One region of the Pseudomonas shirazica genome, then DNA from elsewhere that is predicted to be linked to it. Evidence: riboswitches for the same ligand, from Rfam matches in the RefSeq annotation. Region 1 holds a riboswitch; each other region holds the start of a gene.
What was found. Region 1 has a riboswitch for cobalamin ahead of IMX18_RS10255 (CbtB domain-containing protein). Riboswitches for the same ligand answer to the same signal wherever they lie in the genome.
Positions count from the first base shown of each region.

Region 2: another riboswitch for cobalamin. It lies ahead of IMX18_RS14715 (TonB-dependent receptor); the one in region 1 lies ahead of IMX18_RS10255 (CbtB domain-containing protein).
Region 3: another riboswitch for cobalamin. It lies ahead of cobO (cob(I)yrinic acid a,c-diamide adenosyltransferase); the one in region 1 lies ahead of IMX18_RS10255 (CbtB domain-containing protein).

Region 1 covers NZ_CP063456.1:2,246,524-2,252,134, reverse strand. Annotated here, with positions in the region: gene IMX18_RS10270 (alpha/beta fold hydrolase) at 1-185, opposite strand, end outside; gene IMX18_RS10265 (LysE family translocator) at 207-827, opposite strand; gene IMX18_RS10260 (GNAT family N-acetyltransferase) at 961-1,440, shown strand; cobalamin riboswitch at 1,851-2,073, shown strand; gene IMX18_RS10255 (CbtB domain-containing protein) at 2,167-2,355, shown strand; gene IMX18_RS10250 (CbtA family protein) at 2,366-3,052, shown strand; gene IMX18_RS10245 (cobalamin biosynthesis protein) at 3,052-3,438, shown strand; gene cobM (precorrin-4 C(11)-methyltransferase) at 3,472-4,224, shown strand; gene IMX18_RS10235 (DUF1272 domain-containing protein) at 4,291-4,533, shown strand; gene IMX18_RS10230 (response regulator transcription factor) at 4,753-5,367, shown strand; gene IMX18_RS10225 (transporter substrate-binding domain-containing protein) at 5,381-5,611, shown strand, end outside.
Region 2 covers NZ_CP063456.1:3,178,573-3,184,183, forward strand. Annotated here, with positions in the region: gene IMX18_RS14690 (peptidase C39 family protein) at 1-333, opposite strand, end outside; gene IMX18_RS14695 (hypothetical protein) at 499-675, shown strand; gene IMX18_RS14700 (TerC family protein) at 808-1,560, opposite strand; gene IMX18_RS14705 (hypothetical protein) at 1,590-1,829, opposite strand; gene nhaR (transcriptional activator NhaR) at 1,964-2,857, shown strand; cobalamin riboswitch at 2,892-3,099, shown strand; gene IMX18_RS14715 (TonB-dependent receptor) at 3,209-5,335, shown strand.
Region 3 covers NZ_CP063456.1:3,923,428-3,929,038, forward strand. Annotated here, with positions in the region: gene cbiB (adenosylcobinamide-phosphate synthase CbiB) at 1-20, opposite strand, end outside; gene bluB (5,6-dimethylbenzimidazole synthase) at 17-667, opposite strand; gene IMX18_RS18120 (cobyrinic acid a,c-diamide synthase CobB) at 664-1,959, opposite strand; gene cobO (cob(I)yrinic acid a,c-diamide adenosyltransferase) at 1,956-2,567, opposite strand; cobalamin riboswitch at 2,688-2,907, opposite strand; gene IMX18_RS18130 (hypothetical protein) at 3,075-3,653, shown strand; gene IMX18_RS18135 (PQQ-dependent sugar dehydrogenase) at 4,792-5,611, shown strand, end outside.

The sequences.
Region 1 (5,611 bases):
CCCTGCACATCGCTGAGCCACAGGTCGAAATGTTCGCCCAGGCGCATCAGCAATGGCTGGTAGGCCAGGCAGCAGAAGCCGTTGCCGTGCAGAAAATGCAGCAACGGCTTGCCACTGGCCGGGGTTCGCCAGCCCCGCAGGGTGAAGCCTTCGGCGCATTCGTGAGACCAGGGGATCAACTGCATCGGCTTACCGTACTCGCGGGGTCAGGAAAACGCTGATTCTACAAACAGCAGCGGGTACAGTGAAATCACCAGCAACAAGGCCATCAGGACATTGAACAGCATCAGCCAGCGCGGGTTCTGCAACAAGTTGCGCAGGGCGCTGCCGAACATCACCCACACCCCGACGCTCGGCAGGTTGACCAGGGCGAACAAGGCAGCAATGACAATGACGTTGGTCACATAGCCCTGCGCCGGCGTGTAGGTGGTGATTGCCCCGACTGCCATCACCCAGGCCTTGGGGTTGACCCACTGGAATGCCGCCGCTCCCCAGAAGCCCAGCGGTTTGCGGGCACTGGACGAAGCTGTGCCGACCGGCCCGGAGGTGGCGATCTTCCAGGCCAGGTACAGCAGGTAGGCGGCACCGGTGTAACGCAATACCGTATACAGCGCCGGCCAGGCCTTGAACACCTCGCCCAGGCCCAGGCCGACAGCCAGCACCATCACCATGAAACCGACACTGATGCCCAGGGCGTGCGGGATCGAGCGACGCACACCGAAATTCACCCCGGAGGCAAGCAGCATGGTGTTGTTGGGGCCGGGAGTGATGGAAGACACGAAGGCGAACAGCACGAAGGCGGTCAGCAGGTCGGCAGAGGCAAGCATGGCAGGCAATCCACTTTTTTTATGGGTGCTGTCACACTAACGGAGTCGCCCTCCTCTGCGACCGGTACAGTTTAACGAAATTGTGTAGATACACATCGCTGTACCGCTACCATCAGATCAAGGAAGCCGTCCCATGAGCCTCACCATCCGTCCTGCCGTTCGCGCCGACGCCGAGCAGATACTTGCCTTCATCACCGAGCTGGCAGAGTACGAACGCGCCCGCCACGAGGTGATCGCGAGCGTTGCCGATATCGAGCACAGCCTTTTTGGCGAGGGCAGCACCGTGCATAGCCTGATGTGCGAGCGCGATGGCCGGGCAATCGGCTTTGCCGTGTATTTCTATAGCTACTCGACCTGGCTCGGGCGCAACGGCATCTACCTGGAAGACCTGTACATAACGCCCGAGCAGCGCGGCGACGGTGCCGGGCGGCAATTGCTGCGGCACATCGCCCGCGAGGCGGTGGCGAAGAATTGCGGACGGCTGGAATGGAGCGTTCTGGACTGGAACAAGCCGGCTATCGGCTTCTATCAGAAGCTGGGGGCCGAAGCGCAGGATGAGTGGGTGCGCTACCGGCTGGACGGGGACAAGCTTGCGGCGTTTGCCCGGGGCTGACCGGGTGGATGCTCACGGCATAGACCACTACAGGCCGAACCGGCTTACATGAGGGCTTGAGTGCGCATGCCTTGAGCTTTTCAGCGCCTGGGAGATCGAGCGCCGCCCGCGCGGCGCTTCGCGGCACAAGGCCGCTCCTACATCTGTTTCGGGCCAGTTACTCCTGTGAGTTCACCTCTGTCCGTCTTGTTTGTTCCATTCGATATCGAGGGGCGCACGACTGCTCCTCATCAATCTTCAGCCAAGCACCAAGGCTGCAACCCACCTGGCACGGGAGTAATTGGCCGGAAACAGATGTAGGAGCGGCCTTGTGCCGCGAAGCGCCGCGCGGGCGGCGCTCGATCTCCCAGGCACTGCAAAACCAAAGCCCTATCATCAGGGCAATTGACGCCAGCCCCGCCCCATGGTCTCCTTATGCCTCGCGTTCAGGTGCCCCCGATGGGGGTGAAACGGGAAACCGGTGCGTCACAGGCCCTCCAGCAGGGCCGGACAAGGCCGGTGCTGCCCCCGCAACGGTAAGCGAGCGAAGCGTCTGTACCACTGTGCCTGATCCCCGGCATGGGAAGGTGACGCTTTCCAGGAGCCTGGCTCCTCCTCGCAAGCCCGGAGACCGGCCTGGCGTTCATGAACACCCCGCGGTGGGCGGGCGCTGTTGCATTCCCCTGGGCTGCCACGCTCGGGGCTGCCGCGCTTGCCCGTTGCCCACAAAAAGCAGAGGAACGCGTCATGCCCGTCACCAGCGCCAAGCAACACAGCATTACCACCCCCGTCACCCTCAGCCAGCGTGTCGTCATCGCCATCGGCGCCAGCCTGCTGGGCCTGTGCCTGGTGTACTTCGCCGGCTTTTCGCACATCGAGGCCGTGCACAACGCCGCCCACGACACCCGCCACAGCGCCGCATTCCCCTGCCACTGAGTACAACCCGATGATCACACGCATTGCCCGCACCGCGGGCTTCAGCGGGTTGCTGGCGGCCTTGCTGCTGACCTTGCTGCAGAGCTTTTGGGTCGCCCCGCTGATTCTCGAGGCAGAAACCTACGAATCCTCGGCCCCCGTCGCCGAGCACGAGCATGCCGGCGAAGTGGCAGCGCATGAACACAGCGCCGAGGCCTGGGCACCTGAAGACGGCTGGCAGCGAGTGCTGTCCACCACCGGCGGCAACCTGGTGGTCGCGGTCGGCTTCGCCCTGATTCTCACCGCCCTGTACAGCCTGCGTGAACCCAAGCGAGCCGGCACCGGCGCACTCTGGGGCCTGGCCGGCTTCGCCGTGTTCTGCCTGGCCCCGACCCTGGGCCTGCCGCCGGAACTGCCAGGTACTGCCGCAGCCGACCTGGGGCAACGCCAGGCCTGGTGGATCGGCACCGCCAGTGCCACCGCGCTGGGCCTGGCCCTGTTGGTGTTCGCTCGCCACTGGTTGCTGAAGGCGCTGGGCGCTGTGCTGCTGGTCATTCCCCATGTGATCGGTGCGCCGCAACCCGAGGTGCACGAGAGCCTGGCCCCCGCCGCCTTGGAAACCCAGTTCAAAGTGGCCTCCTGGCTGACCAACGCCGCATTCTGGCTGGCCCTGGGCCTGATCAGCGCCTGGCTGTTCCGGCGCTCCAGCCAGGCCTGATGCCTGCCTTCTACGCCGGCTTCGGCTGTCGTCGGGGTTGCCCGGCGGATACGCTGGAAATCTTGCTGCGCCAGGCCCTGGCCACCCAGGGCCTGGCGTTGGCCGACCTGCAAGGCATCGCCAGCATCAGCCTGAAGGCCGACGAGCCCGGCTTGCAGCAACTGTCCGAACGCCTCGGCCTGCCTTTGGTGTTGTACGATACCGCGCAGTTGCAACCCTACGAACTCCAGCTCAGCCACCGCTCCGCCGCTGCCCATGCCCACTGTGGCTGCTGGGGCGTGGCGGAGAGTGCGGCACTGGCCCTGGCCAGCCAGCGGCTCGGCACGGCCAGGTTGCTGCTGACGCGCCAGGTACTGGGCCCGGCTACTCTCGCCCTGGCCTGTTGAACGTTTCACCCCTCTTTCCTGCAAGGACTTACCATGACGGTCTACTTCATCGGCGCCGGCCCCGGCGACCCGGAACTGATCACGGTCAAGGGCCAACGGCTGATCCGCCAGTGCCCGGTGATCATCTATGCCGGCTCGCTGGTGCCGGCCGCCGTGCTCGAGGGCCACCAGGCCGAGACCGTGATCAACAGTGCCGAACTGCATTTGGAACAGATCATCGCCGCCATGCGCAGTGCGCATGAGCAAGGCCAGGATGTGGCTCGGGTACACAGTGGCGACCCCAGCCTGTACGGCGCCATCGGCGAGCAGATCCGCCATCTGCAAACGCTGGGCATCGATTACCAGATCATCCCCGGGGTCACCGCTACAGCGGCCAGCGCCGCCCTGCTCGGCTGCGAACTGACCCTGCCCCAGGTAGCGCAGACCGTTATCCTCACCCGCTATGGTGACAGCTCGCCGATGCCGCCCGGCGAGCAGCTGGGCGAGCTGGCGCGCCATGGCAGCACCCTGGCGATTCACCTGGGGGTCAAGCACCTGTCGCGTATCGTCGAAGAACTGCTGCCGCACTACGGCACGCACTGCCCGGTGGCGGTGGTGCATCGTGCCACCTGGCCGGACCAGGACTGGGTGCGCGGTACCCTCGGCGATATCGTGGAACGCGTCGCGGCCAAGGATTTCCGGCGCACGGCGCTGATCCTTGTGGGCCACGTGCTGGGCGACACACCGTTTGCCGAATCGGCCTTGTATCGCGCCGGGCACGCCCACCTGTATCGCCCTGGCGACTGAGCATTGCCAGGTTCGCCGCAGGCGTAGCAGACTCCGGTTTCCCGCCTGCAAACAGGAGTCATGCCCATGCTGGACCTACGCCCAAACTGCGAGTGCTGCGATACCGATCTGCCGGGTGACAGCCCCGATGCGCTGATCTGCTCCTTCGAATGCACCTTCTGCCGCACCTGCGCCGAAACCCGTTTCCAGGGCCGCTGCCCGAACTGCACCGGCCAGCTGGTGGCACGCCCGACACGGGTCGGCCAGGCACTGGCCAACAACCCCGCCTCAACCCAGCGCGTGAGCAAATCACACTCCGCCTGCGCATGACGACTACAAAAACAGGCATCGCCGCTTTGCCAGGGTGATGTCTTTCCCACTTTTTGTAGGACTTTTCAACAACAAGCACGTGGACTTTCAACACTTCTATACTCGGCATTACCAAATTTCGGGAATGGTCGTATCGTGCAGCGCTTCCGATAACCCCACTTGCAGACGTATTCCTGAGTGATCCAGGAAGCGGACCACATCCTGACAGGAGTTTTCTTCATGACTACCGTGCTGATCGTCGACGACCACCCCATCGTCCGGCTGTCCTTGCGCATGTTGCTCGAACGCGAGCGCTTCCGTGTTGTCGGCGAGGTCGGCAATGGCAGCGAGGTGGCGCAGGTGGCCCGCGACCTGCGACCGGATGTGGTAATTCTCGACATCGGCCTGCCCGGCCTGGATGGCATGGAAGTGATAAAGCGCCTGCAATGCCTGGAGCCGGCGCCCAAGATCATGGTGCTGACCGGCCAGGCCACCGACCTGTATGTGCGGCGCTGCCTGGATGCTGGCATCGGCGCTTTTGTCACCAAGGAAGAAGACCACGAGGCGTTGCTGTTTGCCCTGAAAGCGCTGGTCAAGGGCTACTCGACCTTCCCGCAGATGTCGGTCAACAGCAACTCGCTGGAAAGCGAGCCAGTGCGCCTGTCCAGCCTGTCCAACCGGGAAATGGAGGTGCTGCGGCGCCTGGCGCGCGGCGAGAACAACAAGAATATCGGCACCTGCATGAACCTCAGCGCCAAGACCATAAGCACCTACCGGGGCCGCATCATGGAAAAGCTCAAGACCGAATCACTGGTTGAAATGGTCGACCTGGCCAAGCGCAACAGCGTCTACTGAGCGCTCGATGACAATGAAGCGCCTGCTGGCAAGCGCCCTACTGGTCATCGGCCTGGCCGGTTCCGGCGCGCTGCTGGCAAACAGCGAACCTCGCCAGTTGCTGGCACGCTCGGTCAGCGCCGCGTCCCCGCTTGCGCTGTCCAGCGAAGAGCGGCATTGGCTACAGCAACGCCAGCACCTGGTACTTGGCAGTTCGCGCCCCGACTACCCACCGCTGGAGATCAATGTCAGCCTGCACGACTAC
Region 2 (5,611 bases), 930 kb from region 1:
GGTGTCCAGGGCCTCGGCGCCCTGCGGCAGGTTCAGCGGCTTGTCCAGCAGCCCCGGCGTGATCGGAGCCCCCTGTTGCGACAGCACCGCCGCCAATGCCATGGCCCCGCTGTGGTTGGCGTTGCCACGGTAGAACGGCACGCTGCTGATCTCGACCCGCTGCGGCAGGCCCTTGAGGTTGCCGGAGGGTGCGCTGGCGCAACCGGCCAGGCTGGCTGCAACCAGGCAGGCAGCCAGCAGCCGACGAGGGATGGTCTTGAAGGAAGGTTGCTGCATGGACACTCGCTTGCTCCAACGCCGGGCAGGCAGCGCCCGGCTCTGGCCACCGATCATAGGTCGGACAGCGGCGCGGGTATAGTCCGACACCGCTTAGGAGCAAATCGGACCAAGCAATAGACCTTTGGTCAATGGAACGTCACAGGCGAAAGACTAGACTAAAGCAGTGTCTGGAAGGCCAGCGTCGGCGACCGAGCGCGGCCCGTAGAGATGGAGGCACAAATGAGCCTGACCATGGCAATCCTCATGCTGGTTGGCATGTGGCTGAGCGTTGCAGCCGCCATGCTGTGGGGTGTACTGCGTATCGTGCGGCGTCATTCCCACCACCACCTGCCACCGCAGGCCCCCGCCAAGCCACAGCCTGTGCGCCGGTCGCGGCGGCATGCCGGGGTGCACTGACTACAGATTTTCCCTACCCCCATTCGCGGGCTTGCCCGCTCCCACTGGGGCCGCGTAGCTATCTGGCTGACGCGGCACCTGTGGGAGCGGGCAAGCCCGCGAATGGGGCGCGAGCGCCCCGCATTTTTTACATCAACCTTCAGCCGCCTCACGCTTCAACCGTGCCCGACGGGCCAGGATGTTGAGGATCTCGATCGCCGTCGAGAAGGCCATGGCCGCGTACACATACCCCTTCGGTACATGGGCGCCGAAACCTTCGGCGATCAGCGTCATGCCGATCATGATCAGGAAGCCCAGGGCCAGCATCACCACGGTCGGGTTGTCGTTGATGAAGTTGGCCAACGGGTCGGCGGCCACCATCATGACGATCACGGCAGTGATAACGGCAATGATCATGATAGGCAGGTGCTCGGTCATGCCCACGGCGGTGATGATGCTGTCGACCGAGAAGACGATGTCCAGCAGCAGGATCTGGAAGATCGCCGCGGCAAAGCCCAGGGTAACCGTCGACGACACCTTGGCTTCTTCCTTGGCCCCGTGCGGGTCGACGTTCTCGTGGATTTCCTTGGTCGCCTTCCACAGCAGGAACAGGCCACCGGCAATCAGGATCACGTCCTTCCAGGAGAAGGCATTGCCGAATACTTCAAACACCGGGTCCGTCAGCTGGACGATCCAGGCCACCGTGCTGAGCAAGGCCAGGCGCATGACCAGGGCCATGCTGATACCGATACGGCGCGCCTTGGAGCGGTACTCCACCGGCAGCTTGTTGGTCAGGATGGAGATGAAAATCAGGTTGTCGATGCCCAGCACGACTTCCATGGCCACCAGCGTAGCCAGGGCAACCCAGGCGGTAGGGCTAGCGACGAGTTCCAGCAAGTATTCCATTGTTCAAATCCTGCAGCAGCGGTTGGGGGTCAGATTTCCTGGGTGTCTTCTTTCTTGTCGGCGTCCTTGGGCTTTTGCCCTTCGCTGCCGATGGCCTCGCTCAACGCCTGCTGTGCGGCCTTGTTGGTGTCGTCGATGGCCTGCTTGGCCGACTGCGCGGCCTGGTCGAGCATCTGCTGGGCGGATTTCTCGGCCTGCTCGCAACCGGCCAGGGTGAACAGGGCCAAGGCCAGCACCAGCGGCGTGCCGATGGATTTTAGTTGCAGCATGGGTTCCTCGCTTTTCATGTTCCGGCGGCGCACACGGCGCCTGATGGAGTCGCATTCTAAAGAGCGCAACACATCCGGAAAATTCGTATTTTCAGCGGTTATACTTCGGTTTTTACGAATCCGGAACGATACCGATGCTCAACTATCGGCAGTTGCACTACTTCTGGGCCGTGGCCAAGACCGGCAGCATCGCCCGCGCCAGCGAACAGTTGAACCTGACCCCGCAAACCATCAGCGGTCAGATCAGCCTGTTCGAGCAGACCTATGGCCTGGAGCTGTTCCAGCGCGTGGGGCGCCAGCTGGAACTGACCGAAACCGGGCGCCAGACGCTGATCTATGCCGAGCAGATGTTCCAGCTGGGAAGCGAGCTGGAGGCCATGCTGCGGGCCGGCCCGCAGGAGCAGATCCTGTTCCGCGTGGGCGTGGCGGACGTGGTGCCCAAGTCCATCGTCTACCGCCTGCTGGCACCGACCATGGAGCTGGACGACGTTCTGCGCATCAACTGCCGCGAAGACAAGCTCGAACGGCTGCTGGCCGACCTGGCAATCCAGCGCCTGGACCTGGTGATTTCCGACAGCCCTATGCCCAGCCACCTGGACATCAAGGGTTATAGCCAGAAACTGGGCGAGTGTGGGTTGAGCTTCTTCGCCACCCCGGCGCTGGCACACCGCCTGGAAGGCCCCTTCCCCGCCTGCCTGCAGGATGCGCCATTGCTTATCCCCGGGCAGGAAACCGTGGTACGCAGCCGCCTGCTGCGCTGGCTGGGTGAGCAGCAGGTGCAGCCACGCATCGTGGGCGAGTTCGATGACAGTGCCTTGATGCAGGCATTCGGGCAGTCGGGCAGCGGCATCTTCGTCGCGCCCAGCGTGATCGCCGAGGAGGTGTGCCGCCAATATGGCGTGGAGCTGATCGGGCAGACCGAGGCGGTGCATGAGTCGTTCTATGCCATTTCGGTGGAGCGCAAGGTCAAGCACCCGGGAATCGTGGCGATTACCGAGGGGGCACGACGAGAGTTGTTTAACTGGTAACAGGCAGAATTGACGCCCCCGCGTTTCAATGGTCATATGCCCGCCAGTTTCAGGTGCCCTGCGCCGCCGCGCGCAGGGTGAAACGGGAAGCCGGTGCGTCGTGTTGCCCACGACAAGTCCGGCGCTGCCCCCGCAACGGTAAGCGAGCGAACCCTTCGAGATACCACTGTGCACATGCATGGGAAGGTGAAGGTTTCATGCCCCTCGCAAGCCCGGAGACCGGCCTGGAGCTTCACTTGGCAACCCGCGGTGGGCGGGCGCAGGCCGGTATCCGTGCGTGCGCCTGCGTGCACGGTGCGCCTTTGCGTGTTTTCCACCGGGATCCATTCATTCCTGCAGTAGTGGAACGACATGTCCCGTATCTTCAAGCTTCACCCCTTGGCGGCCTGCCTGGCCGTTTCCCTGCCGGCCCTGGCCGATGACCTCGAGCGACAACCACTGGCCCTGCCCTCCACGGCCATCACCGACACCCTAGACAGCCACGCCATCGACCTGACCACACCGACCCAGGCTGGTTCGCGCCTTGGCCTCAGCGCCCTGGAGACACCGGCCAGCACCAGCAGCATCAGCGCCGAACAGATCCAGCAGCGCAACAACCTCACTGTGCAGGACGCGGAGACCCGCTCAGCGGGCATCAGCTACATCGGCTCACCGGGCGACGGCGGCACGGGCCTGTCCGCCCGCGGCTTTACCGGGCACGGCTCGGTGATGACCTTGTTCGACGGCGCACGCCTGTACACCGGTGCCGGCACCCAGACGTTCCCGGTCGACCCGTGGATGGTCGAGCGCATCGATGTCATTCGCGGCCCGGCTTCGGTGCTGTATGGCGAAGGCGCCACCGGGGCGGTGGTCAACGTGATCCCGAAAAAGCCGTTTGCCGGCGAGGTACGCAACCACCTGCGCCTGGGCTACGGTTCGTGGGACCGCCAGCAGCTCGGCCTGGACAGCGGCGGCAGCCTCGGTGAGCGCCTGAGCTACCGCCTGGCCCTGAACCAGCAAACCGGTAACGGTTGGGTCGACCGCACCCCGTCACGCAGCCTGGCGCTGAGCGCCGCGCTGCGCTTCGATGCCAGCGACGACCTCAGCTTCACCCTCGCTCACGACCGTGGCGATGCGCAGCCTGCCAACTACTACGGCACCCCGCTGATCGACGGCCACTACCGCAGCAGCCTGCGCAAGAAGAACTACAACGTGCAGGACGACGTGCAGCACTACGTCGATGAATGGACCCGCCTGAATACCGACTGGACGTTGAACGACCACCTCAGCGCCAGCAACCAGCTTTACTACATCAAGAGCCGCCGTCACTGGCGCAATGCCGAGGAATACAGCTGGGATGCCGGGCGCCAGCAGCTGCTGCGCGGCAGCTATCTGCAGATCAAGCACAACCAGGAACAGTTCGGCGACCGACAGGCCTTCACCCTCGACCACAGGCTGTTTGGCCTGGCCAGCAAGACCGTGGTCGGCGCCGAGTACAACAAGGTCCGCTTCAACGTCGACAGCAACGCGCCCTACAACGATGTGGGCGGTGACTACGTCGAGCCTTGGCAGCCACAACCGGGTTGGTTCCACAGCGCCTCGCCGCTGCGCCCGCAAACGCTCTCTACCACCCACACCTTTGCCCTGTTTGCCGAAAACCGCCTGCAGTTGAGCGATCGCCTGTCGCTGGTCACCGGCGTGCGCCGCGACCAGAACCACATCGACCAGGAAAAACTGACCACCGACAGCCGCAGCGACCGCAGCCTGCAAGGCGGCAACTGGCGTGCCGGGCTGGTGTTCGCGGTCAGCGACGACCTGTCGCTGTATGGCCAGTACTCCACCAGCGAGGATGGGGTCGACAACCTCATCAGCCTCAGCGCCAACCAGATGCACTACGACCTGACCGAGGCCAGGCAGACCGAAGTGGGCCTGAAGCAGCGCTTCTGGGAAGGGCGTGGCGAATGGACATTGGCGGCCTACCACATCGTCAAGAAGAAGCTGCTGGTGGATGACCCGGTCACCCACGAGAAGCAACAGGCTGGCCAGCAGACGTCCGACGGCCTGGAGGCAACCCTGGAACTGGCGCTGGCGCACCAGTGGCAGGTGTCGGCCAACGCGGCGATCGTGCGCGCAAGGTACGACGACTTCGACGAAATGGTCGGCGGCGTGGCGCAGGATCGTGCGGGCAATCGCCCGGCCAATGTCCCGCGGCGTACCGCCAACCTGTGGCTGAGCAAAGGCTTCGGCCAGCGGCTGGAGGCCGGCATTGGCGCGCGTTATGTGGACGAGCGCTATGCCAATACCGCCAACACCCAGAGCGCCCCCGGCTACACCGTGGTCGATGCCGACATCGGCTGGCAGGTGTTGCCGGATGTACGGCTGGGGTTGCAGTTGAACAACCTGTTCGACCGTGAGTATGTGCAGTCGGCGTTCAGTGGCCAGCAGTGGCTGATGGGGATGCCACGGTCGTACTTTGCGACGGTGGATTACAGCTTCTGATCTGAACTGCCTGCACCGGCCTCTTCGCGGGCTTGCCCGCTCCCACAGGAGTACCGCTGCCCTCAGGCCCGATGAGAAACCTTTGTAGGAGCAGCCTTGTGCTGCGAAGAGGCCATAACTGCCACAGAAAAGCTTCTGTCATGCCGCCCCCTTCGCAGCACAAGGCTGCTCCTACAGGTCCGCTGGGTAGCCGCGAAGAGATCGCTCAACACAGAAACCACTACCCGACGCCGAACAAATAGTTATAAGATAACGTTTCAGTTGACATCCATTCCT
Region 3 (5,611 bases), 1.7 Mb from region 1:
GTCAGCAAGGCCACGCTCATTGGCGCTCTCCCCATTGGTTCTCAAAGAGCATTTCACTCAAGGGCCGTTCCTCGGCCCAGTTTTCCAGCACCAGCATTGGTGCCGGATAGAACTCGGTCACCGGCCCCAGGCACAGCACCGCGACCGGCTTGGCCCCACTCGGCATACCCAGCAGCGCCGCCAGCGCCTGCGGGTCGAACAGCGACACCCAACCCATGCCAAGGCCTTCGCCACGGGCTGCCAGCCAAAGGTTCTGGATGGCGCAGGCCAGCGAGGCCAGGTCCATTTCCGGCAGGGTGCGGCGGCCGAAGATGTGCGGCTCGCGGTTGTCCATCAGGGCGGCCACCAGCAGCTCGGCGCAGTCATTGATGCCTTCCACCTTCAGTTTCATGAAGGCATCGGAGCGTTCGCCCAAGGCTTCGGCGGTACGCACCCGCTCTGCTTCCACCAACGCCTGGATGCGCGCACGCAAATCGCGCCGGGTGATGCGGATGAAACGCCAGGGCTGCATCAGCCCGACGCTCGGCGCCTGATGCGCGGCGGCCAACAGGCGCCCCAGCAGTTCCGGGGCTACCTCGCCTCCGGCGAAATGGCGCATGTCACGGCGTTCACCGATGGCCCGATAGATCGCGGCGCGCTCGGCGTCGCTGTAGGCGTATTCGCTCATGGTCGCAACAGCGCCGCCGCCGCATCAGGGTTGGAGGGAAAGTAGAAGTGCACGTAGGAAGCCGTCAGCCGACCCAGACGGTACACCGCTTCGTTGCCGCGCCCGCCGTTGGGGCTCAGGCCACGTGCGATCGGCTCCAGTACGGTACTGGTCAACGAATGGTGATAGGTGTGACCGCGCAGGGTGCCTTCCGGCAGTTCCACCGCCTGCAGGGCCAAGGCAGCCAGGCGCTTCTGCATGGTCGCTTCGCCCGGCAGCAGGCCGAGCAGCTCGGCACGCTCGCCGGCCACGTCGGTCAGGGCATCGAGCAGGTACAGCATGCCGCCGCACTCTGCCAGCAACGGTTTGCCCTGGGCGTGATGGGCACGGATCGCCTCGCTCATTGGCGCGTTGGCAGCCAGGGCGTGGTGGTGCAGTTCGGGATAACCGCCCGGCAGATACAGGCTGTCCACTGCTGGTAGTTCGCGGTCATGCAGCGGCGAGAAAAACTCCAGCTGCGCGCCCAGGTTGCGCAGCAGGTCGAGGTTGGCGCCATAGGTGAAGGCAAAGGCCTCGTCCCGCGCCACGCCAATGCGCACACCGGTCAACGAGGCGACACTGGCTTGCGGCTCGGGTTCGGCAAAGGTCACTGGCGGCGGCAAGGCGGCATCGCAACTGGCGCCAAGCGCTTCGGCAGCGGCATCCAGACGAGCGTCCAGGTCGTTCAGCTCGCTGGCCTGGACCAGCCCCAGGTGGCGGCTGGGCAGCTCTATACCGCGCTCGCGGGACAAGCCGCCATACCAGCGCAGGCCTTCGGTCAGGCTACCTTCCAGCAGTTGCGCGTGGCGCAGGCTGCCCACCCGGTTGGCCAACACACCGGCAAACGGCAGGTCCGCCTGGTAGCGTGCCAGGCCCAGGGCCAAGGCGCCAAAGGTCTGGGCCATGGCCGTGCCGTCGATCACTGCCAGTACCGGCACGCCGAAGTGACGCGCCAGGTCGGCGCTGGACGGCGTGCCGTCGAACAGCCCCATCACCCCTTCGATCAGGATCAGGTCGGCCTCCCCGGCTGCCTCCCACAGAAGGCGGCGGCTTTCCTCGGCGCCGATCATCCACAGGTCGAGCTGGTACACCGGCGCGCCGCTGGCCCGCTCAAGGATCATCGGGTCGAGAAAGTCGGGGCCGCACTTGAACACCCGCACCTTGCGCCCAAGGTTGCGGTGCAGGCGGGCCAGGGCGGCGGTGACGGTGGTCTTGCCCTGACCAGAGGCCGGTGCCGCGATCAGTACCGCAGGGCAATGGCGCGACTGGCTCACAGTTCCACGCCCTTCTGTGCACGGATACCGGCCTGGAACGCGTGCTTGAGCATGCCCATTTCGGTCACGGTGTCGGCCAGCTCGATCATCTCGGGTTTCGCGGCACGGCCAGTGACGATCACATGCTGCATCGGTGGGCGAGCCTGGATGTCGGACAGCACCTGGTCAAGGTCGAGGTAGCCGTGCTTGAGGGCGATGTTCAGTTCATCGAGCACCACGAACTGCACGCTCGGGTCTTGCAGCAACTGGCGCGACACGGCCCAGGCGGCTTCGGCGGCGGCGATGTCGCGCTGGCGATCCTGGGTTTCCCAGGTAAAGCCCTCGCCCATCACGTGGTAGCGCACCTGCTCGGGGAAGCGGCGGAAGAACAGCTCTTCGCCGGTGCTGTTGCGGCCCTTGATGAACTGCACCACACCGCACTGCATGCCATGGCCCAGGGCGCGCGCGAGCATACCGAAGGCCGAGCTGCTCTTGCCCTTGCCGTTGCCGGTAAGCACCAGCAGCAGGCCGCATTCGTTGGGGGAATTGGCGATGCGTTCGTCGATGATCGCCTTCTTGCGCTGCATGCGCGCCAGGTGGCGTTCGTCGCGTTCGGTGGATTCGCTCATCAGGGTTCTCCGCTGGCTGGCGCCACGGCAACGCGCGGCGACAGGTAAAAGGCGGGCAGACGGAGAACGCGCAGGGGCCGTGGCCGTACGCCACGGTGCACCGCGCATCACCCTCCGTGATGCCGTTGGCAGTATCAGGCCGGTCTCCGGGCTTGTGAGCGGGCCTTGGCCCAGGCCTGCGCGCCTTCCCGGGTGCTTGCACCCAGTGGCCCTGCGCGGCCGCGACTCACCTACCGTTGCGGGGGCAGCGCCGGAATCGCGCCATGCTGGCACCCACCGGCTTCCCAGTTTCACCCTGCCCAGTCGGGGCTGGCAGGGCACCTGAAACACGCGCGAAGGTTAGAGGGTTGGACCGGGAGCGTCAATCGAAGCGGGCCGCTTTGCAGCCGAACAGGCACCGCCCGGGTAATGGCCAATTCACCTTGTTGTGCCACACTGAATACAGTGATATCACATAGCCATCACTTTCAGCTGAACGCGATCACAACTACAACAGGAGAGCGCAGCATGCGAGGCCAGATCATCAACAACCCGCGCCTGGAGTTTCTTGCTCCGGTGCTGGAGCGCTGGGGCGACTGTATTGACCGGTTCAACCAGTTTGCTGGCGATGCCGAAGCACCTTACTGGCATGGCGCCGCCGCCAATACGGGGCTGCTTGCCGCAGCGGCCTGGCAAGCCGAACTGGCGGCGCTGCAGCAGTTTGCCGGCAAGAAGCAACGCGACGAAGGTGAACACGAAGGGCGCTGCGACCTGTCGATCAGCAGTGCCGATGAAGCGCTGTACCTCAGTGTCAGTCAGCGCTGGCCAAGAATCGCTCGGCTGGACATGGCCGACGCCCTGCAGCAGACCACTGCCCTGGCGCGCCAGGTGGCCTACCCCAGCCAGTTGAAAGCTGGTGCGCTGTTCATCAGCCCGTGGAAGGCTGGCCAGCATGCCAGCCCCGAGGAACTGCAGGACCTGGTCGACGATCTGCAGAAACATACCGCCTGTGCCATCGCCTGGTACTTCCCGTATGCCTACCGCAAGTTGCACAACGAGCTGGGGCAGTATTTCCCGGGGGTGGCGTTGCTGCTCAAGCAGGCTTGAAGCAACTTCGGCTCGGGCCGGGGCCGGAACTCGTTTCGCAAGCGCGACGTCGCTTCTGTGGGAGCGGGCGTGCCCGCGAAGAATCCAACGCGGTGGCTGGCACCGGCTGCGCCGGTGTTCGCGGGCGCGCCCGCTCCCACAGAGCCCTATTTAAGTCTCCTGTCGTAGTGAAGCGAGCCACCGCAGGTGCCCCACGCCCAGCCTTCATGAGGAGCCAGTTCCGATTACTGGTATTACACGACTGCGGTTTCTGACGATTTTTGCTCTTGCTCTTGCTCTTGCTCTTGCTCTTGCTCTTGCTCTTGATCTTGATCTTGATCTTGATCTTGATCTTCGCGACTTCAGGAGGCCGAGCAGAGGGCTTGCGGAGGGAGGTGACGGGCATGGATGCCCGTCAAGCGCTGAGGCCCCATGGATGGGGCCTGCAGCGCGTACTCCCGGGAGCAAGACCGGCGCGAGGGAACCCCGTAGCGTAGCGGAGGGGCCGGATGATGGGAGCGCAGCGTTTTTTGGTTACTTTTTGTCGCGTTTGACAAAAAGTGACTCGCCGTAAGGGCGAAAAGGTGAGTCAGCGTCGCCATCGTAAATGGACTATCCGCGAGATCAAGACCGGTACTTTTCCGCTCTTCGCTCTTCGCTCTTCGCTCTTCGCTCTTCGCTCTTCGCTTTCAAGCGTGGGCATCAACAACAAGGTCAACATTCATTTTCGAAGGTGGCGCTTAATCACCTTTCCGCCCTTACGGCGGGTCACTTTTTGTCAAACGCGACAAAAAGTAACCAAAAAACGCTGGCTCCCATCATCCGGCCCCTACGCTCCGCTCCGGGGTCCCCTCGCTACGGGCCTGCTCCCGGGAGTACGCGCTGCAGGCCCCATCCATGGGGCCTCAGCGCTTGACGGGCATCCATGCCCGTCACCTCCCTCCGCAGTCCCTCCGCTCGGCCTCCTGAAGTCGCAATCGGCGGCGCCTGAACTATTGCGCGCTTAAAAGCAAAAGCAAAAGCAACGGCAACGGCAACGGCAACGGCAACGGCAACGGCAACGGCAACGGCAACGGCAACGGCAGTTGGATGGTTCCGGGAACCTGGCGAATGTCACCGACCTCTCAATTCATAGGCCCTGTTAGGAGGACGCCGCCCCATGAAACACCTGACGCCTTGGTTATTGGCCGCCAGCCTGACTGCCTGCGGCGAAACCGCCCTGCTGAATGTACTCGACGGCAGTGGCCCAACCCCCCAGCTGCCTGCTCCGGTCAAGACCACCCTCCCCACCGTGAATATCGCCCCGGCAGTGGGTTGGCCCAAGGACGCCAAGCCCGAGGCAGCACCAGGCACTCAGGTGAAAGCGTTCGCCAGCGGGCTCGACCACCCTCGCTGGCTATACCTGCTGCCCAACGGCGACGTCCTGGTGGCCGAAACCAATGCCCCGCCCAAGCCCGAAGATGGCAAGGGCCTGCGCGGCTGGGTCATGAAGAAGGTGATGAAGCGGGCAGGCGCAGGCGTACCCAGCGCAAACCGCATTACCCTGCTACGTGATGCCGACCACGACGGCGTGGCTGAAATCCGCACGACCTTCATCGAAGAGCTCAACTCACCGTTCGGCATGGCCCTGGTCGGCAAGGACCTCTACGTCGCCAACACCGACAGGCTGCTGCGCTTTCACTACGAGCCCGGTGCCATGCAAATTCGCAATGAAGGCCAGCCAGTGGTCGAGTTGCCAGGCGGGCCGCTCAACCACCATTGGACCAAGAACGTGATCGCCAGCCCTGATGGCAAGAAGCTTTTCGTGACGGTCGGCTCCAACAGCAACGTAGGCGAAAACGGTATGGACAAGGAACAGGGGCGCGCCGCGATCTGGGAAGTGGACCCCGCCAGCGGCCAGCACCGCCTGTTCGCCACCGGCCTGCGCAACCCTAACGGCCTGGCCTGGGAGCCACACAGCGGTACGTTGTGGACGGCAG